One region of the Streptomyces sp. V1I1 genome, then DNA from elsewhere that is predicted to be linked to it. Evidence: predicted binding sites of a transcription regulator. Region 1 holds the regulator's gene; the other holds the start of a gene.
What was found. The regulator HspR, encoded in region 1, represses chaperone genes until heat shock. The targets are predictions, from matches to a motif close to TTGAGNNNNNNNNNCTCAA.

Region 1 (14,967 bases):
CGCGGGTCTGAACGTCCTGCGTATTGTCAACGAGCCGACTGCGGCCGCCCTGGCCTACGGCCTGGACAAGGACGACCAGACCATTCTGGTCTTCGACCTCGGTGGCGGCACCTTCGACGTCTCGCTGCTCGAGATCGGCGACGGCGTCGTCGAGGTGAAGGCCACCAACGGTGACAACCACCTCGGTGGTGACGACTGGGACCAGCGCGTCGTCGACTACCTGGTGAAGCAGTTCGCCAACGGGCACGGCGTCGACCTGTCCAAGGACAAGATGGCTCTCCAGCGTCTGCGCGAGGCCGCGGAGAAGGCGAAGATCGAGCTGTCGTCCTCGACCGAGACGACGATCAACCTCCCGTACATCACGGCCTCCGCCGAGGGCCCGCTGCACCTGGACGAGAAGCTCACGCGCGCCCAGTTCCAGCAGCTCACCACGGACCTGCTCGAGCGCTGCAAGACCCCGTTCCACAACGTCATCAAGGACGCCGGCATCCAGCTGTCCGAGATCGACCACGTGGTGCTGGTCGGCGGCTCGACCCGGATGCCCGCCGTCGCCGAGCTCGTCAAGGAGCTGACCGGCGGTCAGGACGCCAACAAGGGTGTGAACCCCGACGAGGTCGTCGCCATCGGCGCCGCCCTCCAGGCCGGTGTCCTCAAGGGTGAGGTCAAGGACGTCCTGCTCCTCGACGTGACCCCGCTGTCCCTCGGTATCGAGACCAAGGGCGGCATCATGACCAAGCTCATCGAGCGCAACACCACGATCCCGACCAAGCGGTCCGAGATCTTCACGACGGCCGAGGACAACCAGCCGTCCGTGCAGATCCAGGTCTACCAGGGCGAGCGCGAGATCGCGGCGTACAACAAGAAGCTCGGGATGTTCGAGCTGACCGGTCTGCCGCCGGCCCCCCGCGGGGTCCCGCAGATCGAGGTCGCCTTCGACATCGACGCCAACGGCATCATGCACGTGACCGCGAAGGACCTGGGCACGGGCAAGGAGCAGAAGATGACCGTCACCGGCGGCTCCTCGCTGCCGAAGGACGAGGTCGACCGGATGCGCCAGGAGGCCGAGCAGTACGCGGACGAGGACCACCGCCGCCGCGAGGCCGCCGAGACCCGCAACCAGGGCGAGCAGCTCGTCTACCAGACGGAGAAGTTCCTCAAGGACAACGAGGACAAGGTCCCGGGCGAGGTGAAGACCGAGGTCGAGACCGCCGTCGGCGAGCTGAAGGAGAAGCTCAAGGGCGAGGACACGGCCGAGATCCGCACGGCGACCGAGAAGCTCGCCGCGGTCAGCCAGAAGCTCGGCCAGGCGATGTACGCCAACGCCGCGCCCGACGGCGCCGCCGCTGCCGGAGCCGACGCCCCGGCCGGCGAGCAGGCCAAGGCTGAGGACGATGTCGTCGACGCCGAGATCGTCGACGACGAGAAGGACGCGAAGGGTGGTGCCGCGTGACGGAGGAGACCCCGGGCTTCGACGAGAAGCCTGACGTCCCCTCCGGCGCCACCTCTGACGACGCCGCCGAGTCCGCCGAGTCCTCCCAGAAGGAGGGCGCGGCGGCCCCGGCAGGGGACGCAGCAAAGATCGCCGGCCTGACGGCTCAGCTGGACCAGGTCCGTATGGCGCTCAGCGAGCGCACGGCGGACCTCCAGCGGCTCCAGGCCGAGTACCAGAACTACCGCCGTCGTGTGGAGCGCGACCGGATCACGGTCAAGGAGATCGCCACGGCGAATCTGCTGACCGAGCTCCTGCCCGTGCTCGACGACATCGGCCGCGCCCGTGACCACGGGGAACTGGTGGGCGGGTTCAAGTCGGTCGCCGAGTCCCTCGAGACGGCGGCGGCCAAGATGGGCCTGCAGCAGTTCGGCAAGGAGGGCGAGCCCTTTGACCCGACGATCCACGAAGCCCTGATGCACTCGTACGCACCGGATGTCACCGAGACCACGTGCGTCGCGATCCTGCAGCCTGGGTATCGCATCGGCGAACGGACCATCCGCCCCGCGCGGGTGGCGGTGGCCGAGCCCCAGCCGGGTGCGACCCCGGCAGCCGGCAAGGAAGAGACGGCGAACGACGAGGAGAGCGGTGGCCCGGACGAGGGCTGACGCAATGATCGTCCGAGAGGAGGGACGTCGATGAGTACGAAGGACTTCGTCGAGAAGGACTACTACAAGGTCCTCGGCGTCCCGAAGGACGCCACCGAGGCCGAGATCAAGAAGGCGTACCGGAAGCTCGCCCGCGAGTACCACCCGGACGCCAACAAGGGCGACGTCAAGGCGGAGGAGCGCTTCAAGGAGATCTCCGAGGCCAACGACATCCTCGGCGACCCCAAGCGGCGCAAGGAGTACGACGAGGCACGCGCCCTCTTCGGCAACGGTGGCTTCCGCGCACCCGGGTCCGGCGGTCCCGGCGGCTCCTTCAACTTCGACCTGGGTGACCTCTTCGGGGGCGCCCAGGGCGGCACGCAGGGCGGCGCCGGGGGTTTCGGCGGCGGGATAGGCGATGTATTCGGCGGCCTGTTCAACCGTGGCGCCGGCACCGGCACGGGTACGCGTACCCAGCCGCGCCGCGGCCAGGACATCGAGTCCGAGGTGACGCTCAGCTTCACCGAGGCGGTCGATGGGGCCACGGTCCCGCTGCGGATGTCCAGCTCTGCGGCGTGCAAGGCCTGTTCGGGCACCGGCGACAAAAACGGTACGCCTAGGGTGTGCCCGACCTGTCTGGGCACCGGCCAGGTCTCGCGCGGCGGCAGCGGCTCCTTCTCGCTCACCGACCCGTGCGTGGACTGCAAGGGCCGCGGACTGATCGCGCAGGACTCCTGCGACGTGTGCAAGGGCAGCGGGCGCGCCCGCTCCTCGCGCACCATGCAGGTCAGGATCCCCGCGGGCGTCTCCGACAGCCAGCGGATCCGGCTGCGCGGCAAGGGAGCCCCCGGCGAACGGGGCGGCCCGGCGGGCGACTTGTACGTCGTCGTGCATGTCGACCCGCACCCGGTCTTCGGCCGCAAGGGCGACAACCTCACGATCACCGTCCCCGTCACCTACGCGGAGGCGGCGCTCGGCGGCGAGGTGAAGGTGCCGACCCTGGGCGGTCCGCCGGTCACGCTGAAGCTGCCCGCCGGGACGCCCAACGGCCGTACGATGCGGGCCCGCGGCAAGGGCGCACTCCGCAAGGACGGAACCCGCGGGGACCTGCTGGTCACCGTTGAGGTCGCCGTGCCCGAGGATCTCAGCGAGAAGGCGAAGGAAGCGCTGGAGGCCTACCGCGAAGCCACCGCGGACGAGGACCCGCGGGCCGAGCTGTTCCAGGCCGCGAAGGGAGCATGAGATGGATGGCCGGACCGGACGCAGCCGCAATCCCTACGAACTGACCGAAGAGTCGCCGGTGTACGTCATCTCGGTGGCGGCCCAGCTCTCGGGCCTGCATCCGCAAACTCTTCGGCAGTACGACCGGCTCGGTCTGGTCTCCCCGGACCGCACAGCGGGCCGGGGCCGGCGCTACTCCGCCCGCGACGTCGAACTGCTGCGCACCGTCCAGCAGTTGTCGCAGGACGAGGGCATCAACCTGGCCGGAATCAAGCGCATCATCGAACTGGAGAGCCAGGTCGCGGCGCTCCAGCAGCGGGTCGCCGAGCTGTCGACGGCCGTCGAGGGCGCGGCGGCGGCGATGCAGCAGCGCGAAGCCCAGGTGCACGCCTCCTACCGGCGCGACCTCGTGCCGTACCAGGATGTGCAGCAGGCGAGCGCGCTGGTGGTCTGGCGGCCCAAGCGGTCTGAGTAGGGCAAGAGTTGTACGGCCGAAGGGGCCGGAGAGCGAGTCGCTCTCCGGCCCCTTCGGCGTGTGCGGCCCGCGGCCTGCCGGGGACCGTCAGCCTCGACTCCGCCTGCCTGCCAGCCCGCCTGTCGTCCGGCGCCTGCGCCCGCGCCCGCGCACCGGACGCTGCGTACCCCTTCAAGGCTGCCCAGTATGCGTCAGATGATCAATTCTGGGACGGAAGGAAACGGAGTTCCGGCCCGGGAGGCCGACCGCGAGATCAGGACGACCTTCTGCGTACCGTCGAAGCCCGCCCCGGCGTGTCGGCGGACGCCGGGGCCGTCGCCGGTCAGTCCTCGTGTTCCAGAATCCCCGACTGCGCGATGAGATAGCCGAGTTGGGTCCGGCTGCCACTGCCCAGCGCGGAGCCCAGTTTGGCGATGTGCGCACGGCAGGTGCGGACGTTCATGCCGAGGCGCCGGGCGATGGCCTCGTCGACATGCCCCTCGACCAGAAGCTTGGCGATCGAGCGCTGGACGCCGGTGATGCCGTCCAACTGGGGCCCGTAGGAGATCTGTTCCTCCCACGGGATGCCGTGCAGCCAGAACTGCTCGAAGACGCCGACGAGATACTCGACGATGCCCTTGTGCCGCAGTTCCAGGGCGGACAGGCGGTCGCTGCTCGCCGGGATGAAGGCCACTTTCCGGTCGACGATGATCAGCCGGTCGATGATCTCCTCCAGCGTGCGCACCTCCACGCCGGACGGGCCGACCTGTTCCATGTAGGACAGCGTGGCCGGGTGGTGGCGGGCCGTGTGCTGGTAGAGCGTGCGCATCCGTACGCCGCGGTCGATCAGCGGCTGCACGCGGCGCAGCGCCTTCTCCAGGATGTGCGGCTGTCGCCCGCTTCCGGGCTGGACAGTGAGAAGCTCCTCGGTGCAGTCTGCGGTGACTTGGTCGAGGGTTGTGTTGATGCGGTTGAGGCCCTCGAGGACGGTTATCCCTTGTGGGACGGTGGAGTTCTGAGCGGTGAACGCCATGAATGGCTCAAGAGCATCGGTCAGAGCGACAGTTCGTCGTCGGCGCTCTTGGATCTCCCGCTCGATGGGGTGTATCAGCTGTGTCAGCGCAGTGGTCGGCGGGACCGGGCGGAGCCACTGTGCGTCGTCGGGATCCGGGTGCAGCAGGGCCAGATCGAAGAGGCAGGGTGTGGGTTCCGCTTCTGACCGGGCTATTCGCCCGGTACGCAGCGCGGTGATGTAAAGACCCTTCCCCGCCTCGCACAGCTCGCCGTCTGCGTGAGGGTGTCCAGATTCGCCCTCATTAGCTGGCATATGTACCCCCTCAGGCTCCTGCATTACAGGAACATGATGCCTGCCGTCGCTGGTGCAAGCGTTCGGAGTGAGACATCGTCTTATGCGCGGGGGAGGAGGAATGATCAAAAGAGGTGGAGATCACCCATGTCTAGGACGCTTCGTGCTCTTTGTGCTCTTGCCATAGCGGCGGCCGCGCTCGGTGCGGTGGCCTCCGGTGAGCCCTCCTGGGGTAGCTCTCCCGCCGGCGCGGTGACGGCAGCCCCTGGCGAACCTTCGTGGGGCTTCGCTCCCGCGGACGCTGTGGCCAAAACGCCCGGAGAGCCTTCATGGGGTGTCGGTCCGGCAGTCGTCACGGGCACGAACGGTGAGCCCTCCTGGGGTATCGCTCCGGCCCGCACGGACGCATGACCGTTCCACCGGACGACCGGGTCTTCCGGCGTGAGATGGCTACGGCTTACAGATCGGGGTGGCATTTCATCGACCTCGTCACGGCAATCCCCCACCGTGGCGACTCGTTGATGGTCACCCTTTTCGGAGAGCCGATTGTCGTGGCACGCGAGGAGGACGAGGACGTCCGCGCCTATCGGTGCCTTCGCCGGCCCCGTGGAGCTCCGCAGCCCGTCCGCTGTGCCATCCGGTACGGCATGATTTTCGTCAATCTCGACCAGCGGGACCACCAGTTGGTCGAGCCCGACACCACCACCGCCACCCCCCGCAGTGCCTGAGCGGTTCCCCCGTCGTTGTAAATCGCTCGGGCGCTTCCCCCACACAGCGGCGCCATCGTGGACCTGAAACACGATGGCGCCGCTGTGCTTTTCCCTTTTCCCAGGGCCCCCCGGGCTTCCCGGCCCCCGGCTTCCCGGGCTTCCCGGGCTAGGCCCGGCCCATCGCCCGTGTCAGGGCGATCTCGATCAGCACCCGGTCCGCGTTCGGAGTCGGGTTGCGTCCGTAGCGTTCCGCGTAACGCCCCACCGCCTCCGCGATGAGCTCCGGCTCCGTACGGACCGTCGCGCGGCCCTCCAGGGTCGCCCAGCGCCCCCTGTCGACCTGGCAGACCGCGACCGGCGCCCCGTCGGGGCCCGCTGCCAGGATGTTGTCGACCTTGTGGCTGTGCTTGTTGGTGATGACGCGGGCGAGTCCGCCCTCCGGGTCGTAGGTGACACCGACCGCGACGACGTGCGGAGTTCCGTCCTGGCGCGGTGTCGTCAGTGTGCACATGTGGTACTCACGCCAGAATTTGAGATAGGACGCGTCGGGGTTGCGGGGGTCGATGGCCATGCCCGGAACCTACACAGGCGGCGGCTGTCTCACACTGGGTTGAGTGGAATAGACTCAACTTTGTGCACGTTGAATGAGTCAGCGTTGAGGTAACAGCCCCACCCGCAAGGACGCAAGGAGGAGAGACCGCACGTGGACGCCGAGCTGACCAACAAGAGCCGGGATGCAATCAACGCCGCCACCACCCGGGCCGTGTCCGAGGGTCATCCCGATCTGACCCCCGCGCATCTGCTGCTCGCGCTGCTCGCGGGCGCGGACAACGAGAACATCATCGACCTGCTGGCCGCCGTCGAGGCGGACCAGGCCGCCGTGCGCTCCGGCACCGAGCGGGTGCTGGCCGCGCAGCCCAGCGTGACGGGGTCCACCGTCGCGCCGCCGCAGCCCAACCGGGAGTTGCTCGCCGTCATCGCCGACGCCGCGCAGCGGGCCAAGGAGCTCGGGGACGAGTATCTGTCCACCGAGCATCTCCTCATCGGCATCGCCGCGAAGGGCGGGCAGACCGGGGAAGTGCTGGCCAAGCAGGGAGCCACGGCGAAGAAGCTGCTGGACGCGTTCGAGAAGGCAAGGGGAGGGCGCCGGGTGACCACACCCGACCCTGAGGGGCAGTACAAGGCACTGGAGAAGTTCGGTACGGACTTCACCGCCGCGGCCCGCGAGGGCAAGCTCGACCCGGTCATCGGCCGGGACCAGGAGATCCGCCGGGTCGTCCAGGTGCTGTCCCGTCGTACGAAGAACAACCCGGTGCTGATCGGCGAGCCGGGCGTCGGCAAGACCGCGGTCGTCGAGGGGCTGGCGCAGCGCATCGTCAAGGGCGACGTGCCCGAGTCGCTGAGGAACAAGCGGCTGGTGGCGCTCGACCTGGGCGCGATGGTGGCGGGCGCGAAGTACCGCGGTGAGTTTGAGGAGCGGCTGAAGACCGTCCTCTCCGAGATCAAGGAGAGCGACGGGCAGATCATCACCTTCATCGACGAGCTGCACACCGTCGTGGGCGCGGGCGCCGGCGGGGACTCCGCGATGGACGCGGGCAACATGCTCAAGCCGATGCTGGCGCGCGGTGAGCTGCGGATGGTGGGCGCGACGACGCTCGACGAGTACCGCGAGCGGATCGAGAAGGACGCGGCGCTGGAGCGGCGCTTCCAGCAGGTGCTGGTGGCCGAGCCGACGGTCGAGGACACGATCGCGATCCTGCGCGGGCTGAAGGGCCGGTACGAGGCCCACCACAAGGTGCAGATCGCGGACAGCGCGCTGGTCGCCGCCGCGACCCTCTCGGACCGGTACATCACATCGCGCTTTCTGCCCGACAAGGCGATCGACCTCGTCGACGAGGCCGCGTCCCGGCTGCGGATGGAGATCGACTCCTCGCCCGTCGAGATCGACGAGCTGCAGCGGGCCGTGGACCGGCTGCGGATGGAGGAGCTGGCGCTCAAGAACGAGACCGACGAGGGCTCCAAGCAGCGTCTGGAGAAGCTCCGCCGCGACCTCGCCGACAAGGAGGAGGAGCTGCGTGGCCTCACCGCACGCTGGGAGAAGGAGAAGCAGGGCCTCAACCGCGTCGGTGAGCTGAAGGAGAAGCTCGACGAACTGCGCGGCCAGGCGGAACGCGCGCAGCGCGACGGCGACTTCGACACCGCTTCCAAGCTGCTGTACGGGGAGATCCCGGGCCTGGAGCGGGAGTTGGAGGAGGCCACGGTGGCCGAGCAGGAAGCGGCCAAGGACACGATGGTCAAGGAGGAGGTCGGCCCGGACGACATCGCGGATGTGGTGGGGTCCTGGACGGGCATCCCGGCCGGACGCCTCCTGGAAGGGGAGACCCAGAAGCTCCTGCGGATGGAATCCGAGCTGGGCAGGCGGCTGATCGGCCAGACGGAGGCGGTCCAGGCGGTGTCCGACGCCGTACGCCGCACCCGCGCCGGGATCGCGGACCCCGACCGGCCCACCGGTTCGTTCCTCTTCCTCGGCCCGACGGGCGTCGGCAAGACGGAGCTGGCGAAGGCGCTGGCGGACTTCCTCTTCGACGACGAGCGGGCGATGGTCCGCATCGACATGTCGGAGTACGGCGAGAAGCACTCGGTGGCCCGCCTGGTCGGCGCGCCTCCGGGCTACGTCGGCTACGAGGAGGGCGGCCAGCTGACCGAGGCGGTGCGCCGCCGCCCGTACTCCGTCGTCCTCCTCGACGAGGTGGAGAAGGCGCACCCCGAGGTCTTCGACATCCTGCTCCAGGTCCTCGACGACGGCCGTCTGACGGACGGCCAGGGCCGGACGGTGGACTTCCGCAACACCATCCTGATCCTGACCTCGAACCTCGGCAGCCAGTATCTGGTCGAGCCGCTGAGCAGTGAGGAGGAGAAGAAGCAGCAGGTCCTCGAGGTCGTACGGGCCTCGTTCAAGCCGGAGTTCCTGAACCGGCTGGACGACATGGTGGTCTTCTCGGCCCTGTCCAAGGACGAGCTGGTCCACATCGCGAAGCTCCAGATCGACCGCCTCGCCAAGCGCCTCGCCGAACGCCGCCTCACGCTGGATGTCACCCCGGCTGCCCTGGAATGGCTCGCGGACGAGGGCAACGACCCGGCGTATGGCGCCCGCCCGCTGCGCCGCCTGATCCAGACGGCGATCGGCGACCGCCTGGCCAAGGAAATCCTGGCGGGCGAGGTCACGGACGGCGACACGGTCCGCGTGGACCGCTTCGAGGACGGCCTACTGGTGGGCCCGGCGCAGTAAGTGGCCCGCGCGCGACGGAGCTGCCCGCTGGTGGCCCGGCCGCACCGGCGGCCGGGGCTCGGCCTTGCGGCGCGAAGCTGCCGCGCGGGGGGTGCGGGGGCTCGCGTCCGCGTCCCCTTCCCGCCGCGGAGCGGCGGAGCCGTCGGTGGCTGGCCAGCCACCGTGGCGCGAAGCTGTCGCGCGGGGGGTGCGGGGCGTGGCCCCGCACCCTCTTCCCCGCCGCGGCCCGTCAGCGGGCCGACCGGCACCGACCGGCACCTCGGCCGGGCTCGGCCCCGCGGCGCGAAGCTGCCGCGCCGGGGGTGCGGGGCTCGCCCCGCACCCCCCTTCCCGCCGCCCGGCCCGGTAGGGGTTGCCAGTACCCGCCCGACATGGGAGAGGATGGCAGGAACCGTACGAAGGGAAATCCACGGTGACCATCGATCCGTCCTCGATTCCGAATTTCGGGGGCCAGCCCCAGCCTCAGGCCGCAGGACCGGCGGCGGGACCCGTCGTTCCCGACCAGGACCTGGTCAAGCAGCTCCTCGACCAGATGGAGCTGAAGTACGTCGTCGACGACGAGGGTGACCTTGCCGCGCCGTGGGAGGAATTCCGCACGTACTTCATGTTCCGCGGCGAGGACGACCAGCAGGTCTTCTCGGTGCGGACGTTCTACGACCGGCCGCACGCCCTCGAGGACAAGTCCAAGGTCCTCGAGGCGATCGACGACTGGAACCGCCGCACCCTGTGGCCGAAGGTCTACACGCACATCCACGAAGAGGAGGACGGCCCCACCACCGTCCGCCTCATCGGCGAGGCGCAGATGCTGATCGGCACCGGCGTCAGCCTGGAGCACTTCGTGTCGTCGACCGTCAGCTGGGTCCGCGCTTCGATCGAGTTCGACAAGTGGCTCGTCGAGCAGCTCGGTCTGGAGCCGGCGGACGCGGACGAGAAGCCCGCCGACGACGCCTGACCGCCCTGGAGGCGGCCCCCGCAGCGCCCTACAGCGCGATCGGGGACAGCGTCAGCAGATACGCCCCGTAGGCGAACGAAAGCCCGGCCAGGACGACGGTCACCACGACCGCCGCCCTCGGCCGGGCTTTCGCCAGTGCGCACGCCGGCGGCAGCAGCAGCGGGAACGCCGGCAGCAGAAACCGCGGCTTGGACTCGAAGAAGCCGGACCCGCCGACCGTGATCAGCAACAGCACCGCCGTGTACACGAGCAGCGCAGTCGGCGGCCGGTCCAGCGCCAGCAGCGCGAACAGCAGCACCGCCGCCACGACGATCAGCATCGCCACCATCAGCGAGAGCAGCGTCGGACGCAGCACGATGTCCCGCACCACCTTCAGCGCCCCGATCCCGAAGTCGAACCGCGAGGTCCACCCGCGCTGCACGGCGAAGTAGCCGCCCAGCGGGTCGTCCGTGCGGAAGCCGACCCACAGCACATACCCGCACCAGCCGAGCGGAGCCAGCGCGGCCGCCGCCCAGACCCGCCCGAGCGCGCGGTGGCGCTCACGCCGCCGGTACGCCCGGACCAGTTCGTACGCCGCCACCACCAGCACCGCCGCCGCCACCGCGATCCCATTGGGCCGGGAAAGCCCCGCCAGCGACGCCAGCACGCCCGCCCACACCCAGCGCCGGGTGAGCACCGCGTACAGCGACCACGCGGCGAACGCGGTGAGCACCGGCTCGGTGTACGCCATGGACAGGACGATCGAGTGCGGCAGCAGGCCCCACAGCAGCACCAGCACGGTCGCGGTCCGCCGCCCGTGCAGCCGCTCCACAACTGCGTAGATCCCCCACGCGGACGCCGCCGCCGCGGTCCAGGAGATCAGCAGCCCCGCCGTGCCGCTGGTCACCGGCAGCACGGTCGTCACAGCCCGGACCAGCGCCGGGTAGAGCGGGAAGAACGCCAGATCGCTCTGGACCGCGCCGTCCGGCCAGTACAGCGTGCGGCCGTAGCCGTGCTCGGCGATCAGCATGTACCAGTCGGAGTCCCAGGCGCGGGCCACGATCGCACGCGGGGAGCGCCCGATGTGCCAGGCCCAGCCGGCCATCACCAGCAGCCCGGTCAGCCGCGCAGCCGCGAACAGCCCCAGCGCGGGGGCGGCTCGCAGCAGCGCGGCGCGCCAGCGGGGGACAGGCCGGGAGCCCTGTGCCGGTGCGCTGTCGAAAGTCTCGGCGGACAGGGGGCACCTCCGGGCGCGCACAGGGGTCGGTCAACCCGACCATGAGCGGCCAAGGCCCCGCGCGCGAGCGCTGACCAGCCGGACAGGGCCGGTTCTTACCCGGTCGGCCGAAGGGGCGCGTGTCGCCCGTGACAGCGAACGCTTCAGCCGCTAAAGAGCCAGCCGCTGGGGAACCGGCCGCCAGATAGCCCCTGGAGGCGGGTCACCGCCTGGTCAGCGGCTCCGGTGAAGGCTTGAACACGCTCACCAGTAGGCCGGTGTTCCGCGTGGTGCCTATCGTGAGGGCCGAATCTCCTGGTTGGTGGACTCGGGAAAGCGGGATCGCATGAACATGGTGGGGACGGCTGAGGCGCGCGGCGTAGTGGGCTCGGCAGGCTGGAGCCCTGCGGCTCGGGTGCAGGGCATGGGCACGTCGATCTTCACGGAGATGACGGAGCTGGCGCGGAGCACCGGGTCCGTGAACCTCGGGCAAGGGGTGCCGGAGCTGGCCAGTCCGCCCGTGCTTCTCAAGGGCGTATCGGATGCGGTGCTCGCGGGCAGCAACCAGTACCCGCCCGCTCATGGGTTCCCGGCGCTGCGCGAGGCTGTCGCCGCTCATCAGCTGCGCCGGTACGGCCTCGAATACCGGCCTCAGGGCGAGGTGCTGGTCACCACGGGCGCCACCGAAGCACTCGCTGCGGCCCTCCTGGCGCTCTGCAACCCCGGTGACGAGGTCATCGCCTTCGACCCCTGCTACGACGCGTACGCGGCGGATGCCCGGCTTGCCGGGGCACGGTTGGTCGCCGTCCCCCTCGTCCTCGACGGCGCCGCATTCGCCCTCGACGCCGACGCCCTGCGGGCGGCCGTTTCCCCGCGCACCCGGGTGCTGATCCTGAACACTCCGCACAACCCCACGGGCATGGTCTTCAAGGCCGAGGAGTTGGAAGCCATCGCGGATGTGTGCCGTGAGCACTCGCTGACGGTGATCACGGATGAGGTCTACGAACACCTCGTCTACAACGACGGTGCGCGCCATCTCCCCATCGCGGCCCTGCCGGAGATGCGGGAACGGACGGTGGTCATCTCCTCGGCGGGCAAGACCTTCAACACAACGGGCTGGAAGGTCGGCTGGGTCTGTGGGCCCGCGCCGCTTGTCGCAGCGGTGGGCGCCGCCAAGCAGTTCCTGACTTACGCCTCGGGTACTCCGTATCAGGAAGCGCTGGCGCATGCGCTCGGCTCGGTGGAAGAGTGGGCGGCGGGTCTGCGGGACACTCTGCGCCGGAATCGGGACCTCTTGAGCGACGGCCTGGCGGAGGCTGGACTGCGGCCCTTCCGTGCCGATGCCGGCTACTTCGTGCAGGCGGATGTGCGGCCGTGGGGCTTTTCGGACGGCGTGCAGTTCTGCCGGGACTTGCCGGCGCGCGCCGGTGTGGTGGCCATCCCGACATCGGCGTTCTACCTCAGCGCGAATGCTCCGGCCTGGCTGGCCCGTTTCTCGTTCTGCAAGCGCGAGGATTCGATCCGCACGGCGGTGGACCAGCTGATCAACGCGCGCTGATCGGTGCCGGTCCGAGCCGTGCCGGTCCGAGCCGTGCCTGCAAAGGCTGCGCGCGCGAGCACACTAAGGAGTCCACCAAGGCGGTCGGTGACAAACTCGTTGACCGCGTAAACGAATGCCCCCGCCCCCCGTGAAGAGTCGGCCCCCGCCCCGTCCGCAGGTCAGCAATCTTTGGCCGAGGAGCACCTTGCGGTGTTAGAAAGGTCAATGTGGTCAAACGCTCTGACCGATCCCGGAGCGCACCGGTTCGGTCACTGACCGACAAGCATCCCCGGAGCGTCGCCGGGCAGGTCTTCGCTCTACAGGTGGCTGTGGTGGTGCTGCTCGTGGCAGCCGCGATGCTGGCGCTTGTGCTGCAGTCCCGGCACGACACCAACACAGAGGCGAAGCACCGTTCAGTTGCCGTCGCGGAAACGTTCGCGCACTCTCCGGGCGTCCTGGCCGCGCTGAGGACCCCTGACCCCTCCAAGGTGCTCCAGCCACTCACCGAGAAGGCGCGGAGGGCGGCCGGCGTCGACTTCATCGTGGTGATGGACACGAAGGGGATCCGCTACACGCATCCCCAGCCGGACCGGATCGGTAAGAGGTTCGTCGGCACCATCGAGCCCTCGCTGGCCGGCCGCGTGTACACAGAGAGCGTCTACGGCCCGCTCGGCCACGAGGTCCAGGCGACCGTCCCCATCTACGATGAAAAACGCAAAGTCGTCGCCCTGGTGTCCGCCGGCTTGAAGGTCAAGAACGTGACCAGCGTGGTGGACCGACAACTGCCGATCATCTTCGGCGCCGGAGCCGCCGCGCTCGCCCTGGCCACGGGAGGGACGGCGCTGGTGGCCAGGCGGCTGCGGCGGCAGACCCACCGTCTGGGCCCGGCCGAGATGACCCGCATGTACGAGCATCACGACGCCGTGCTGCATGCCGTCCGCGAGGGTGTTCTCATCGTCGGCAACGACGGTCAGCTGCTGCTGGCGAACGACGAGGCCAGGCGGCTTCTGGATCTGCCGCCCGATGCCGAGGGGCGGCACATCTCGGAACTGCCCAGCCTTGATCCCTCCACGGTGGAGCTGCTGACGTCGGGTCGCGTGGCCACGGACGAGGTGCACCTGGCCGGGGAGCGGTTGCTTGCGGTGAACCAGCGGCCCACGGATCGTCACGGTGGCCCCAAGGGGGACGGTCGCGACCTTGCGTGACTCCACGGAGCTGCGGACGCTGTCCGGCAAGGCGGACATGGCGCGCGAGCGGCTGAAACTGCTGTACGACGCCGGTCTGGGCATCGGCACCACCCTCGATGTGGTGCGTACGGCCGAGGAACTGGCGAAGGTCGCGGTCCCCCGATTCGCCGACTTCGTCACCGTCGATCTGGCCGACCCGGTCCTGCGGGGGGAGGAGCCGGCCGGCACGGGTACGGACATGCGCCGCACCGCCGTCCACGGCATCCGGGACGACCATCCCCTCTATGAGCTCGACCGCCTGATCGACTTCCTCCCCTCCACACCGCAGGCACGGGGTTTCGGCAGCGGCCGGTCGGAGCTGGTGCCCGACCTGTCCGCCGCGCCCGGCTGGCATGCCCAGGACCCGGAGCGGACACGGATGATCGTCGACTACGGCATCCATTCGCTCATCACCGTGCCCCTCCAGGCGCGGGGCGTCATCCTGGGCGTGGCCAACTTCTGGCGCTCGGAGAAGCCCCAGCCGTTCGAGGAGGACGACCTGTCCCTGGCCGAAGAACTGGTCGCCCGGGCGGCGGTCAGCATCGACAACGCCCGCCGCTACACCCGTGAGCACACCCTGGCCGTGGCTCTGCAGCGCAGCCTGCTGCCGCGGGCCCTGCCCGAGCAGAGCGCCCTCGATGTCGCCCACCGGTACCTGCCCGCGCTGTCCGGGGTGAGCGGCGACTGGTTCGATGTGATCCCGCTTCCGGGCAGCCGCGTGGCGCTGGTCGTCGGGGATGTCGTCGGCCACGGCCTGCACGCGGCCGCCACGATGGGACGGCTGCGCACGGCGGTGCACAACTTCTCCACGCTCGATCTGCCGCCCGACGAAATCCTCAACCACCTCGACGACCTGGTCGGGCGCATCGACCAGGAGGAGGACGGGGCGGCGGCCGGCGCGGGGGTCACGGGCGCCACCTGCCTCTACGCGATCTACGACCCGGTCTCCCGCCACTGCGCGATGGCGCGGGCCGGGCACCCCGTGCCGGCGCTGGTCC
Region 2 (14,967 bases), 1.1 Mb from region 1:
GATGTCCGGATGAGTTGGCACAGCCGTACGAACAGAACCAGCGGCACGTTCAGGGGGCTGGTGTGGTCCGCCATGGCCGTGCTGACCACCATGGCCGTGCTGACTGCCGCGACCGCGTGCGCCGGGCCCACCTCTTCCGCCGCGCCGCCCAAAGCCACCGCGGCGGACCGGTCGGCCGGGGCGCGGGCCGTCGCCCCCGCGCCGCGGGCCTCCGCCACCACCTTTGCCGGAGCCTCGTCCGTCGGGGTGCTGATCGATCCGGACGGCGAGCACTTCTGCACCGCGAGCGTCGTGGCCAGCCCCAAGGGCAATGTCATCGCCACCGCCGCGCACTGCATCCAGGACTCGGGCAGCGCGGACGCGTACGGGCCGGGCGAGCTGGAGTTCGCGCCCGGGTTCTCGGGCAGGGGCAAGGGGACGTATCCGTACGGGCGCTGGAAGGTCGGAGCCATCCACGTCGACGAGCGCTGGACGGACGGCGACGACGACGCGGATGCCGCCGACTACGCGTTCCTCGTCCTGAAGCCGGACGCGAAGGGCCGTCAGGTGCAGCAGGCCGTCGGCGCCGCCACCGCCGACTGGGCCTCGCCGCCCGAGCGCCGGGTCACCGTCGTCGGGTATCCGAACCGGGACCACAACCCCGCCAACCGCCCCGTCGCCTGCACCACCGACACCCGCCCCGACCCGGATCTGCCGAAGACGCTGCTCATGGAGTGCGCGGGCTTCTGGGAAGGCACCAGCGGCGGACCCTGGCTCGCCGACTACCGGGACGCCAGGCATCAGGGCAGGCTCATCGGCGTACTGAGCGGCGGCGACACGGACAGCGAGTCGACGGCCGCCCTCTTCGACGACCGTGCCCGCGCGCTGTACGACGAAGCCACGGCCGGATAACACGCCGCGGCCGGACAAAGGGCCAGCGCCGGGAAAGGGCCGCGGCCGGATGAAAGGCCGCGGCCGGACAACGCGAAGGCCCGGCGGTGCCGGAACACCGCCGGGCCCACAGCGCACCCCGGTCAGGCCGCCGCGGCAGCCACCGGAACCTCCGCCGGGGAGAGCGCGATCCCCAGCACCTGGCGGACATCCGTCACCGGGTGCACCTCCAGCTTGTCGAGGATCTCCGCCGGGACGTCGTCCAGGTCCGCCTCGTTCCGCTTGGGGATCACGACCGTCGTGATGCCCGCCCGGTGAGCGGCCAGCAGCTTCTGCTTCAGACCGCCGATGGGCAGGACGCGGCCGGTCAGCGAGACCTCGCCGGTCATGGCGACGTCCGTACGCACCTGGCGGCCGCTCAGCAGCGACGCGAGCGCCGTCGTCATCGTGATGCCCGCGCTCGGCCCGTCCTTCGGCACCGCGCCCGCCGGGAAGTGGATGTGCGCGCCCCGGTCCTTCAGGTCGGCGACCGGAAGCTCCAGTTCGGCCCCGTGCGAGCGGAGGAAGGAGAGTGCGATCTGCGCGGACTCCTTCATCACGTCGCCGAGCTGGCCGGTGAGGGTCAGCCCCGCCGCGCCCGTCTCCGGGTCGGCCAGCGACGCCTCGACGTACAGCACGTCGCCGCCCGCGCCGGTGACCGCGAGGCCGGTGGCCACGCCGGGCACGGCCGTCCGGCGCTCGGCCGGGTCCTGGGCGGACTCGGGCACGTGGTGCGGCCGTCCGATCAGGCCGCGCAACTGCTCGGCGCCGACCGTGAACGGCAGCTCACGCTCGCCCAGTTCGTGCTGGGCCGCCACCTTGCGCAGCAGCCGGGCCACCGAACGCTCCAGGTTACGGACGCCCGCCTCGCGGGTGTACTCACCCGCGAGCTTGCGCAGCGCCGAGTCCTCCAGGACGACCTCGCCGGGCTCAAGGCCCGCCCGCTCCAGCTGGCGCGGCAGCAGGTGGTCCCGGGCGATGACGACCTTCTCGTCCTCGGTGTAGCCGTCGAGCCTGACCAGCTCCATCCGGTCGAGCAGGGCTTCCGGGATGGCCTCCAGGACGTTCGCCGTGGCGAGGAACACCACGTCGGACAGGTCGAGTTCGACCTCCAGGTAGTGGTCGCGGAAGGTGTGGTTCTGCGCCGGGTCCAGGACTTCGAGCAGCGCGGCCGCCGGGTCGCCCCGGAAGTCCGAGCCGACCTTGTCGATCTCGTCGAGGAGGACGACCGGGTTCATCGAACCGGCCTCCTTGACGGCCCGCACGATCCGGCCGGGGAGAGCACCCACGTACGTACGCCGGTGTCCGCGGATCTCCGCCTCGTCCCGTACGCCGCCGAGCGCGACCCGGACGAACTTCCGTCCCATCGCGTGCGCGACGGACTCGCCGAGCGAGGTCTTGCCGACGCCGGGCGGGCCGACGAGCGCCAGGACCGCGCCGCCGCGCCGTCCGCCGACGACGCCGAGCCCGCGGTCGGCGCGCCGCTTGCGCACCGCCAGGTACTCGGTGATCCGTTCCTTCACGTCCTGCAGGCCGGAATGCTCGGCGTCCAGGATCGCCTTGGCGCCCTGGATGTCGTACTCGTCCTCTGTCCGCTCGTTCCACGGCAGTTCGAGGACGGTGTCGAGCCAGGTGCGGATCCAGGAGCCCTCGGGGCTCTGGTCGCTCGACCGCTCCAACTTCTCGACCTCCTTGAGCGCGGCCTCGCGCACCTTCTCGGGAAGGTCGGCGGCCTCGACGCGGGCCCGGTAGTCGTCGGACTCGTCTTCGCCGTCCTCGCCGTTGAGCTCGCGCAGCTCCTTGCGTACGGCTTCGAGCTGGCGGCGCAGCAGGAACTCGCGCTGCTGCTTGTCGACGCCCTCCTGGACGTCCTTGGCGATGGACTCGGCGACGTCCTGCTCGGCGAGGTGCTCACGCAGCTGCTCGGTGGCGAGCTTGAGGCGGGCCACCGGGTCGGCGGTCTCGAGCAGCTCGATCTTCTGAGCGGTGGACAGGAACGGCGAGTAGCCGGAGTTGTCGGCCAGCTGCGAGATGTCGTCGATCTGCTGGACGCGGTCCACGACCTGCCATGCGCCGCGCTTCTTCAGCCAGTCGGTGGCGAGCGCCTTGTACTCCTTGACCAGCTCGGTGACCGACCCGGGCAGCGGGTCGGGCACGATCTCTTCGACGCGCGATCCTTCGACCCAGAGCGCGGCGCCGGGGCCCGTGGTCCCCGCGCCGATCCTCACCCGGCCGCGGCCGCGGATGAGCGCGCCGGGGTCGCCGTCGGAGAGCCGGCCGACCTGCTCCACGGTTCCGAGCACGCCGGTCGCGGCGTAGGTCCCGTCGACGCGCGGAACAAGCAGCACCGTCGGCTTGCTGGCACCACTGGAACGCGCGGCAGCCTGGGCGGCCTCCACCGCGGCTCGTACGTCGGTGTCGGACAGGTCGAGCGGCACCACCATTCCGGGCAGCACGACCTCGTCGTCGAGCGGCAGCACGGGCAGGGTGAGCGGTGTGGACGTCGAAGCCATGATCTCCCCTTAGGCAGTGAAGTTGAGCTGTATGGACTCAATGCACAGCACTGCGGAGATGTTCCCAGGGGGTGTTCGCTGTCAGCGATCGGCTCTCGTGCCTGGTCAGGGGGTCGCGCAGGTCCTGAAGCTCACCGGTCGCGGAGCGCGAAACCGTTCCGCCACCGCGCCCAGCGGCGCACCGCGGGCCAGCAGGCGATGCCGACCAACAGCGCAAGCGGATGGCCCCAGTTGGTGAGCGGGTCCTCGAAGGCGAGCAGGTCCTGAAGGAGCATCAGGGAGACGAAGCCGAGCAGCATCGCGCGCAGGACCGGACTGAACAGCCCGGCAAGGGCGCCGATGCTCGCCATCAGGCCGAAGCTGATGCCGTAGTCGAGGCGGTGCAGCGAGGTGGCGGGCAGATGTCCGGCCACCACCGAGACCCCGACCGGGATCTCGGTGGCCAGCGTCGCCGCGACATGGCCGGCCAGGAAGACGCCGGCGGTGCGCCAGCCTCCGATGCGGCGTTCCAGTGCGGTCAGCGTGAAGAAGAAGGCGACGGCATACGGGCCCAGCAGGTCGCCCGCGACCCACAGCGCGCTGGCGCCGAGAACGAGCAGGGGGGTGTCCGCCAAATGGGCGACATCGGTGCTGGAGCCGCGGAGTAGCGAGGAGACGGTCGCGGGGTCTCCGTACTGCACAAAGAGCGAGGTGGCGAGCAGGACGAGGACGTAGCAGAAGGTGAACGGTGTCCCGGTGGGCGTGGGCAGCAGCTGGAGCACGCGCCGCCAGGCCGGGAGACCCACGGGCGGGGCGGGCTTCGCGGTGGGCGTCGGGGCGGGCGTCACCACCGGTGCGACAGCCGGTGCGACAGCCGGTGGGACAGCTGCCGGCGTTACGGGGGCCTGGACGGGAGCCGAGACGACCGGCGCGGATGGTCTCCGCTGGGTCGGGACGGCGTTCAGCAGTTCCTGGCCCGTGGCCGGGTCGCGTGTCGTCGGCCGATGCACCGCGTGAGGCCCCTTTCGTCAAGCCCCCGAACAAACCCCCACCCAACGCGATCACCATCACACCCGTCTATGACGTGCGCCACACGGGGCAACCTTCACAGGTTCCCGGACGTCGCGAGCACGTGGGACCAGCCCTGGCCCGGCAGACCACGGCCGCCCTCGGCCGAAACCATTTGTCCCGCTCGCCCCGCCCCGCCACCATGACCACCGACACGCGTCCGCCCCGCACCCGTCACCCGGAGGTCACCCGCCATGCCACTCCAAGCCGACGGACCCGTCACCCTCGACCGGCGAGAGGGGCCCCACGGGGAGGTCGTGCTCCGGCAGCGCGGTGCGCATCACGAGATCATCGCCAATGGGTGCTTCCTGATGGACACTTCCGACGGCCGCTCCGAGCGGCTGCTCGTCGACGCCGCGTACGAAGCCCTCGCCGCCGCCGGAAAGAGCGACCCCACCCTCCTCATCGGCGGACTCGGCGTCGGCTTCTCCCTCGCCCGTGCCGCCGCCAACCCCCGCTGGCGGCACATCGCCGTCGTCGAACGCGAGCAGGCGATCATCGACTGGCACCGCACCGGCCCCCTCGGACAGATCTCCGGCGACGCGCTCGCCGACCCCCGCAGCGTGATCCTTCACACGGACCTCGTCACATACCTGCGCACGACCACGGACCGCTACGACGCTCTCTGTCTGGACATCGACAACGGACCCGACTGGACCGTCACCGACGACAACGAAAACCTCTACTCGGCGGCCGGACTCGCCTCCTGCCAGGGCCGGTTGGAGCCCGGCGGGATCCTCGCCGTGTGGTCCGCGCAGCCCTCCCCTGCTTTTGAGGATGCGTTGCGGAATGCCGGATTCACCGGGGTAACCACCGAAGAGATCCGTGTTGCCCGAGGCGTACCCGACGTCGTCCACCTCGCTGTTCGCCCTGCGTAGCCGGGACGCCGTCACTGCCTTTACGCTGCTGACCTACACACGAGATCTACACCGGCATGCAGCTCGCGAGAACGCGTACAGGGGCGGGGCGATGGAGCAGACACACACCACGCACAACGGCGTCGCGGCCACACCCGGCGCCCAGCGCCGGGTGCTGGTCGTCGAGGACGACTCGACGATCGTCGATGCCATCGCGGCCCGCCTGCGGGCGGAAGGCTTCCTGGTCCAGACGGCGTTGGACGGCCCGGCCGCCGTCGACGCCGCCGAGGCCTGGCAGCCCGATCTGATGGTGCTCGATGTAATGCTCCCGGGCTTCGACGGCCTGGAGGTCTGCCGCCGCGTCCAGGCGCAGCGCCCGGTCCCGGTGCTGATGCTCACAGCGCGCGACGACGAGACCGACATGCTCGTCGGTCTCGGCGTGGGCGCCGACGACTACATGACCAAGCCGTTCTCGATGCGCGAGCTCGCGGCCCGGGTGCATGTGCTGCTGCGCCGCGTGGAGCGGGCGGCCCTCGCCGCGGTCACTCCCCGCAGCGGGATCCTGCGCCTGGGCGAGCTGGAGATCGACCACGCCCAGCGCCGGGTCCGGGTGCGCGGCGAGGACGTACATCTCACGCCGACCGAGTTCGACCTGCTGGTCTGCCTGGCGAACACCCCGCGTGCCGTCCTCTCCCGCGAGCAGCTGCTCGCGGAGGTGTGGGACTGGGCCGACGCGTCCGGCACCCGCACCGTCGACAGCCACATCAAGGCCCTGCGCCGGAAGATCGGCGCCGAGCGCATCCGTACCGTCCACGGCGTCGGCTACGCGCTGGAGACGCCGGCTCCATGAGACGGCGGCGCTGGGACCGGCTGCCCGGCCGCGGCGGCCGGCGGAGCCGGCCGCGGTCCGCCTCCATCGCGATCTCGATCAAGACCAAGCTCGGGACACTGGTCGTCGTCTCGGTCTTCATCACCACGGGCCTGCTGCTGGTCGCCCTGCGCACCCAGACCGAGGTCCGCTTCATCACCGTCTTCTCGGTGATCGCAACTTTGCTGATCACCCAGTTCGTGGCGCACGGCCTGACCGCGCCGCTGGACGAGATGAACACCGTGGCCAAAGGCATATCGCACGGCGACTACACCCGTCGGGTGCGCGGCGCCGACCGCCGTGACGAGCTCGGCGACCTCGCCTCCACCATCAACCGCATGGCCGACGATCTGGAAGCCGTGGACCAGCACCGCAAGGAGCTGGTCGCCAATGTCTCGCACGAGCTGCGCACCCCGATCGCCGCGCTGCGCGCCGTGCTGGAGAACGTCGTCGACGGGGTGTCCGCCGCCGACCCGGAGACGATGCGTACGGCGCTCAAGCAGACGGAACGCCTGGGCCGCCTGGTCGAGACGCTGCTCGACCTGTCCCGGCTCGACAACGGCGTCGTACCGCTCAAGGCCCGCCGTTTCGAGGTGTGGCCGTACCTCTCCGGGGTGCTGAAGGAGGCCAATCTGGCCGCGGTCCAGCGCGGTCTGACCTCCGGGTCCGGCAACCACACCCGTACGGACGTGCATCTGCACCTGGATGTGTCGCCGCCGGAGCTGACCGCGCACGCGGACGCGGAGCGGCTGCACCAGGTCGTCGCCAATCTGATCGACAACGCGGTCAAGCACTCGCCGCCGCACGGCCGGGTGACGGTACGCGCCCGCCGCGGCCCGCAGCCGGAGTCCCTCGACCTGGAAGTCCTCGACGAGGGACCGGGCATCCCGGAGCCGGAGCGGCACCGCGTCTTCGAGCGCTTCAACCGGGGCAGCGTCCCCTCCCCGCACGGCAAGGGCAGCGACGGCGGCACCGGCCTGGGCCTGGCGATCGCGCGCTGGGCGGTCGATCTGCACGGCGGGCGCATCGGGGTGGCCGAATCGTCCCGGGGATGCCGGATCCAGGTCACCCTTCCGGGGATCCCTTCGGCACGCGGTTGACGTAGGGTGCGAACCGGAAGCGCGCGTTCTGCGTGTGCTGAGTGAGGACGTGGCCGGAACAAGGCCGTACGCCGTCGAGGCGTAGGAGCCGACCGGGCTGCGGCCGCGGTGTGGCGTACCCGAGCTTGCCCCCGGGGAAGCGGAACCACGCTTGTTTTCCCGCCATTCACAGCCCCGAAACGCGCCTTCAGGTGTGACTTGCGCGACGATGACCCGCCCCGCCTGCACCTCCCGGCCAGGGAGGCGTAGCCTTTATTTCCGCTGTCCATCACCTTGTGAAGCGGAAGAGGGCGGTTGCCGCCGTGTCGTCTCAGTCCCCCAGTAACTCGAGCATCTCGGCCGACCAAGGCCGGCAGGGTAAGAACCCTGCCGCCGCGTTCGGTCCCAATGAGTGGCTCGTCGACGAGATCTACCAGCAGTACCTCCAGGACCCCAATTCGGTCGACCGTGCCTGGTGGGACTTCTTCGCCGACTACAAGCCGGGCGGCGCGGGTGCCGCCGCAGGGGCGAAGCCGGTGAGCGAAGCCCCCGCCGCGCAGTCCGGCGCCGCAGCCGCGGGGGCTGCGGGTGCCACCACCGTGGCCCCGGCCGCCGCAGCCCCGAGCGCTCCCGCAGCGTCTGCGGGCACGCCCGCCGCCGCCACCCCAGCCGCACCCGCGGCGCCGCAGCAGGCCGCTCCGGCCGCCGCCGCGGCCCCCGCCGCACCGGCGAAGCCGGCCGCGAGCGCCGGTGCCGCAGGCACCGCCACCTCCAAGCCGGCGGCTGCCGCCGGCAAGGCAGCTGAGCCGGCCCCGTCCGAGGGCCCCCAGCTCGTCCCGCTGCGCGGCCCCGCCGCCGCGGTCGCGAAGAACATGAACGCCTCGCTGGAGGTGCCCACGGCCACGTCCGTGCGCGCCGTCCCGGTGAAGCTGCTCTTCGACAACCGCATCGTCATCAACAACCACCTCAAGCGCGCCCGCGGCGGGAAGGTCTCCTTCACGCACCTCATCGGGTACGCGATGGTGCAGGCCATCAAGGCCATGCCGTCGATGAACTGGTCGTACACGGAGAAGGACGGCAAGCCGGCCCTCGTCAAGCCGGAGCACATCAACTTCGGTCTGGCCATCGACCTGGTGAAGCCCAACGGCGACCGCCAGCTGGTCGTCGCGGGCATCAAGAAGGCCGAGACCATGAACTTCTTCGAGTTCTGGCAGGCCTACGAGGACATCGTCCGGCGCGCCCGCAACAACAAGCTGACGATGGACGACTTCACCGGCGTCACCGTCTCGCTGACCAACCCCGGCGGCCTCGGCACCGTCCACTCCGTGCCGCGTCTGATGCCCGGGCAGTCGGTCATCATGGGCGTCGGCTCGATGGACTACCCCGCGGAGTTCCAGGGCACGTCCCAGGACACTCTGAACAAGCTGGGCATCTCCAAGGTCATGACGCTGACCTCGACGTACGACCACCGGGTCATCCAGGGCGCCGCCTCCGGCGAGTTCCTGCGGATCGTCGCCAACTTCCTCCTCGGCGACAACGGCTTCTACGACGACATCTTCGAGGCGCTGCGCATTCCGTACGAGCCGGTCCGCTGGCTCAAGGACATCGACGCCTCGCACGACGACGACGTCACCAAGGCGGCGCGCGTCTTCGAGCTGATCCACTCCTACCGGGTCCGCGGCCATGTCATGGCCGACACCGACCCGCTGGAGTACCGCCAGCGCAAGCACCCCGACCTGGACATCACCGAGCACGGCCTCACGCTGTGGGACCTGGAGCGCGAGTTCGCCGTCGGCGGCTTCTCCGGCAAGTCCCTGATGAAGCTGCGCGATGTGCTGGGCGTCCTGCGAGACTCGTACTGCCGCACCACCGGCATCGAGTTCATGCACATCCAGGACCCGAAGCAGCGCAAGTGGATCCAGGACCGCGTCGAGCGCGGGCACACCAAGCCCGAGCGCGAAGAGCAGCTGCGGATCCTGCGCCGCCTCAACGCGGCGGAGGCCTTCGAGACCTTCCTGCAGACCAAGTACGTCGGTCAGAAGCGGTTCTCGCTGGAGGGCGGCGAGTCCGTCATCCCGCTGCTCGACGCGGTCATCGACTCGGCTGCCGAGTCGCGACTGGACGAGGTCGTCATCGGCATGGCCCACCGCGGCCGCCTCAACGTCCTCGCGAACATCGTGGGCAAGTCGTACGCGCAGATCTTCCGGGAGTTCGAGGGCAACCTCGACCCGAAGTCGATGCACGGCTCCGGCGATGTGAAGTACCACCTGGGCGCCAACGGCACCTTCACCGGTCTGGACGGCGAGCAGATCAAGGTCTCGCTGGTCGCCAACCCCTCGCACCTGGAGGCGGTCGACCCGGTCCTGGAGGGTGTCGCTCGCGCCAAGCAGGACGTCATCAACAAGGGCGGCACGGACTTCACGGTCCTGCCGGTCGCCCTGCACGGTGACGCGGCCTTCGCCGGTCAGGGTGTCGTCGCCGAGACGCTGAACATGTCGCAGCTGCGCGGCTACCGCACCGGCGGCACGGTCCACATCGTCATCAACAACCAGGTCGGCTTCACCGCCGCCCCGGAGTCGTCGCGTTCGTCGATGTACGCGACCGACGTGGCCCGCATGATCGAAGCGCCGATCTTCCATGTGAACGGCGACGACCCGGAGGCCGTGGTCCGGGTGGCCCGGCTCGCCTTCGAGTTCCGCCAGACGTTCAACAAGGACGTCGTGATCGACCTCATCTGCTACCGCCGCCGCGGTCACAACGAGGGCGACAACCCGCAGTTCACCAACCCGCAGATGTACAACCTGATCGACAAGAAGCGCTCGGTGCGCAAGCTGTACACCGAGTCGCTGATCGGTCGCGGCGACATCACGCTGGAAGAGGCGGAGCAGGCGCTCCAGGACTTCCAGGGCCAGCTGGAGAAGGTCTTCGCGGAGGTGCGCGAGGCCACCAGCCACCCGGCTCCGGCCCATGTCCCGGAACCGCAGCCCGAGTTCCCGGTGGCCGTCACCACCGCGGTCTCCCAGGAGATCGTGAAGCGGATCGCCGAGTCCCAGGTGAACATCCCCGACCACGTCACCGTCCACCCGCGTCTGCTGCCGCAGCTTCAGCGGCGTGCGGCCTCGGTGGAGGACGGCACGATCGACTGGGGCATGGGCGAGACCCTCGCCATCGGCTCGCTGCTGATGGAGGGCACCCCGGTCCGGCTCTCCGGCCAGGACACCCGCCGCGGCACATTCGGCCAGCGCCACGCGGTGCTGGTGGACCAGGAGACCGGCGAGGACTACACCCCGCTGCAGTACCTCTCCGAGGACCAGGCCCGTTTCAACGTCTACGACTCGCTGCTGAGCGAGTACGCGGCGATGGGCTTCGAGTACGGCTACTCCCTGGCCCGCGCGGACGCGCTGGTCATGTGGGAGGCGCAGTTCGGTGACTTCGTCAACGGCGCGCAGACCGTCGTCGACGAGTTCATCTCCTCGGCGGAGCAGAAGTGGGGCCAGACCTCCGGTGTGACGCTGCTGCTGCCGCACGGCTACGAGGGCCAGGGCCCGGACCACTCGTCCGCCCGTCCTGAGCGCTTCCTGCAGATGTGCGCGCAGAACAACATGACGGTCGCGATGCCGACCCTGCCGTCGAACTACTTCCACCTGCTGCGCTGGCAGGTCCACAACCCGCACCACAAGCCGCTGATCGTCTTCACCCCGAAGTCGATGCTGCGTCTGAAGGCGGCGGCGTCGAAGGCGGAGGAGTTCACCAACGGCGGCTTCCGCCCGGTGATCGGCGACACCGCGGTTGACTCGGGCAGGGTGGACCCGAGCGCGATCCGCAAGGTCGTCTTCTGCACCGGCAAGGTCTACTACGACCTGGACGCCGAGCGGATCAAGCGCGGCAACACGGACACCGCGATCATCCGTCTCGAGCGTCTGTACCCGCTGCCGGGCGCCGAGCTCCAGGCGGAGATCGCCAAGTTCCCGAACGCCGAGAAGTACCTCTGGGCGCAGGAGGAGCCGGCGAACCAGGGTGCGTGGCCGTTCATCGCGCTGAACCTGATCGACCACCTGGACCTGGCCGTCGGCGCGGACATCCCGGGCGCCGAGCGCCTGCGCCGCATCTCGCGGCGGCACGGCTCGTCGCCGGCTGTCGGCTCGGCCAAGCGTCACCAGGCGGAGCAGCAGCAGCTGCTCAACGAGGTCTTCGAGGCCTGAGTCTGACCGTACGAACTGAAGGGCCCTGTCCCGCGCACACCGCGCGGGGCAGGGCCCTTCGGGCTGTTCAGGCTCCTTCGGCTGTTCGAGCCCTTCCGGCTCTTCGGCTGTTCAGGCCTCTTCGAGTCTGGCGATCTCGTGGCGGATGAGGCTCGCCGCCTCCGAGCCTGACGCACCCGCGGCGGACAGCATGGACAGCACGGCCCGGTGCTCCTCCAGGGCGCGCTCAAAGCCCGCCGTACGTTCCAGACGAGTGGCTCGCATCCACTGGGCGGTGGCCGCCCGCTCCAGCAGGTCGCCGGTTCCGGACTGGGCAGCGGCGTGGCGGTAGTGGGCCGCGGCGTCCTGGAGCTTCGGGTGGGATGCGGTGCGCTGGGCCAGCAGGGCGGCGGCCACGGCGCGGTACCACCAGGCGTACGCGGCCAGTTCGGGGTCGGCCGCGGCGCGGGCGGCGGCGCCCAGTGCCCAGTCCGCCTCGTGGAGGTCGGCGACGGTCTGCTCAGCCCGGAAGCGCTCGATGTAGGCGTGGCCCAGCAGGGCCCGGCGGCGCGGGAGTTCGGGATCGGCGGACGATGTCTCGTCGATCGCCCCGCGCAGGGCTCGTACGGCCGCGTGCACATCGGCGGGCGACTCCTTGTCCACGCCGCGTTCCGTCAGCTGCCTGCCGAGCGAGGTGAGCACGACGGCTCGGCTGGGGTCGTGCCAGGGCAGCAGCGGCACAGCCTCGGTCCAGGCCGCGATCGCCGAGTCGCGGTGCGCCCAGCCGCCGGTGGACACATAGCGCTGCTCCAGGACGCGGGCCATCCGCAGCAGGATGTCGGCCTGTGCCTCCTCGTCCTTGCCTACGTAGCGACGCGCCTGGTCGAGAGCCTGGAGGATGCGCAGTCTGGCGTCGTCGTCGGGGTACTGGTGGGCGAACTCGATGGCGTCGGCGTAGTCCAGCCAGGCTCGGCAGAGCTCCGTCTGCGGGACGGCGTCCCAGTCGAGCCCGTCGATGCCGGCGTGCAGATCCTTGTCGGCCCGGTCGGCGAAGGCGCGGGAGGCGATCAGGTCCTCCTCGTCGGCGGCCCGCGCGACGGGGCCCTCGCCCCGGTAGTGGCGGGCCAGTTCGAGAAGCAGCCCGCCCTTGATGAGCAGCGCGGACTCCCGGCGTTCGTCGGCCAGCAGCAGTTGTACGACGCCGAGGGCGATCTGCAGCGTCTCGGTGAACCAGTCCTCGGGGCGGACGGGGCCGCGCAGCGCGTACGGAGCGCCGGTCACGGCCAGCCGCCGCAGCACCCGGATCCTGGCGGCCGCCGCTGCCTTGCCGAGCCCGCCCGGGCCGTCCGGCCGCGGCGGGGTTTCGATCAGTTCGGCGAGGCTGGCGTCCGCGGTCGAGAGCAGGATCGAAGCCACGAGGCCCGCGTCGTCGGGGCCCGCGGCCGCCTGGACCCGGACCCACTCCGGCATCAGCCCGGGGCTCAGCCTGCCCTCCTCCACCTCGTCCGCCATCGCCTCGAGGACGTGCGCCAGGGTGAGATGCGCCTGTGGTTTCCCGGTGAGCGCGTTCTGCGCGGCGTCCAGCGCCTCGCGCAGGTCCTCGGGCAGCGGGCGCACCAGCCAGCGCCGCAGCAGCGCCTCGGCCAACTCGCCGTACAGCACGGCCCGTTCGGCGGTGCGGCGCTCCGCCTGGGTGGCCGAGCCGAGCAGCCTGATCGCCGCGTCCAGGTCTCGTACGGTGCCGTACTCGCCGAAGTGCGCCAGACAGGCGCGGGCCTGTGCCAGCAGACCCGCTGGGCCCTGTCGCGGCAGGCCGCCGGGGGGCGAGGCCGGTTCGGGGCCGCCGAGCCGGCGCAGGACCTGGGCGGAGATCTGCGCGAAGGCCATCTGGCTGCGGTTGTCGGGGCTGCCGGACGCCGCCGGGTGCGGGTCGACCGACCCGGCGAGGAAGGCGGCGGCCATGGCCGGGAAGTTGCGTACCGTACGCCCGTAGCGCGTCTCGACGTACTCGGAGCAGTGCTTGAGCACCAACGCGGCGCTGCTCGCGCCCAGTTGACCCAGCAGCTCCTCGCGTACCCCGTCCAGGAAGACGTACGAAGGTCCGCCCTCCCGGTCGCCCGGTCCTTCGTCGTCCCTCCGCAGCAGGCCGCTGAGCAGCACCTCGGCAAGTACGTCGGGGCCGCTGCGCACCAGCATGGCGCGCTGGACGAGCTGCATCACCGGGAGCACCAGCGGGACCGCCGAAAGATAGACCGCGAGTTGCGCGGCGGGGGGCGACGCGGTCCGGCGGAAGGCCCGTACCCGCGCCGTTGCGTCGATGTCCTGTGCGGTACGGGACCGGCCCGAGGCGGGCTCGTGGCGAGCCCTGACCAGCGCCGCGGCGGCGTTCAGCGACTGCCCGGTCGCGCCCGCGACCAGTCGGGTCCAGGCCTCGAACGAGGAGCGGCGCAGCGCGAGCACCGGAACCGGGATGCCCCGCTCGAGGCCGCCGTGGTGCGGGGTGAACTCCAGCCGTCCCGCCGGTCCTTCGCGCCGCCGCAGCAGACCCGGCCGCGCGGGCAGATGCGTACGCCGCCACATCCGCTGCGGCAGCGGCTGCACGACGGCGACCGGCGCGGTCGACGCCCAGGTGTAGAGCAGGCGCTGCATACGGCCGCTGCGCCACATGGGGCCCGCGCAGTCGCTGAGCACCACGGTCAGCTGCCGCCCCGTGGGGTCGCCGAGCTGGGCGGGCGTCGGCGCGTCCTCGCTCAGGTGGTGCACGGCGACCTCGCGGAACGCTCCGGCGCGTTCGCAGACCTGCCGCAGCTCGTCAAGTGCCTTGTCCCAGACGACATTCGACGAGGAGACGTCCATGACCAGCGCGAGCCGCGCCTCACGCCGCCGGGCGGTGCGCAGGACCGGCACCACAAGACCTGTGTCGGCGGCCCGGTCCGCTGTCGCCACCTCGTCGAGCTCGCGACGTATCAGTCGCATGGGCGGGCGGTACCGCTGAAGGGGCCGCAGAGAGCGCTGGAGGGCGAGCGCGTCCGGCAGCGCGGCGGCGGCCGGGACGGGCACCCGGCGCATGCCTTCGGCCGGTACGCCGCCGGGCGCGCCCTCGCCCTGCGCGGGCCCGTACAGGTCGACGCGGGGGCGCGGCGGCGCTCCCGCCCGCAGCGGCGAGGGCGCGGGCTGCTCCGTGACCTCCACGGCCGGGCGGTCCGCAGGCTGCGGCCCGGCCGTCCCCGCGGGCGCGGGCCCCGGCCGCCGGGATGCGGCAGCGGGCACATGCTGGGAGAGCCACAGGGCGTCCGCCAACTCCTCGGCGGTGGGTTTCAGTTCCGCCTCGCGCAGCCGCGCGACCAGCGCGGTCAGTGCGGTCAGTGCGTGGGGCGGGACCGCCGGGCTCACCGCGGTCACCGCCGTCGGGTGTCGAGCGGACGTATCAGCAGCTCGGCGATCTCCTCGCGCCGCCCGGCGTCCGCGCGGACCGCCTGCTGTGTGAGGTAGATGGCGTTGAGCAGCTGGTCG

Region 2: lon (endopeptidase La) is a predicted target of HspR. The motif match lies at 3,445-3,463, and genes of this name have one in related genera.

Annotation. Positions count from the first base shown of each region.
Region 1 covers NZ_JAUSZH010000001.1:3,822,470-3,837,436, reverse strand. Annotated here, with positions in the region: gene dnaK (molecular chaperone DnaK) at 1-1,450, shown strand, start outside; gene grpE (nucleotide exchange factor GrpE) at 1,447-2,097, shown strand; gene dnaJ (molecular chaperone DnaJ) at 2,128-3,318, shown strand; gene QFZ67_RS17950 (heat shock protein transcriptional repressor HspR) at 3,320-3,772, shown strand; gene QFZ67_RS17945 (helix-turn-helix transcriptional regulator) at 4,095-5,078, opposite strand; gene QFZ67_RS17940 ((2Fe-2S)-binding protein) at 5,465-5,785, shown strand; gene QFZ67_RS17935 (pyridoxamine 5'-phosphate oxidase family protein) at 5,934-6,338, opposite strand; gene clpB (ATP-dependent chaperone ClpB) at 6,471-9,056, shown strand; gene QFZ67_RS17925 (YbjN domain-containing protein) at 9,469-10,008, shown strand; gene QFZ67_RS17920 (glycosyltransferase family 39 protein) at 10,037-11,245, opposite strand; gene QFZ67_RS17915 (aminotransferase class I/II-fold pyridoxal phosphate-dependent enzyme) at 11,628-12,761, shown strand; partial or broken gene QFZ67_RS17910 (SpoIIE family protein phosphatase) at 13,016-14,967, shown strand, end outside.
Region 2 covers NZ_JAUSZH010000001.1:2,696,904-2,711,870, forward strand. Annotated here, with positions in the region: gene QFZ67_RS12580 (serine protease) at 10-891, shown strand; gene lon (endopeptidase La) at 1,014-3,422, opposite strand; gene QFZ67_RS12590 (rhomboid-like protein) at 3,554-4,411, opposite strand; gene QFZ67_RS12595 (spermidine synthase) at 4,664-5,347, shown strand; gene QFZ67_RS12600 (response regulator transcription factor) at 5,439-6,176, shown strand; gene QFZ67_RS12605 (HAMP domain-containing sensor histidine kinase) at 6,173-7,294, shown strand; gene QFZ67_RS12610 (multifunctional oxoglutarate decarboxylase/oxoglutarate dehydrogenase thiamine pyrophosphate-binding subunit/dihydrolipoyllysine-residue succinyltransferase subunit) at 7,597-11,475, shown strand; gene QFZ67_RS12615 (SAV_2336 N-terminal domain-related protein) at 11,587-14,856, opposite strand; gene QFZ67_RS12620 (MoxR family ATPase) at 14,853-14,967, opposite strand, start outside.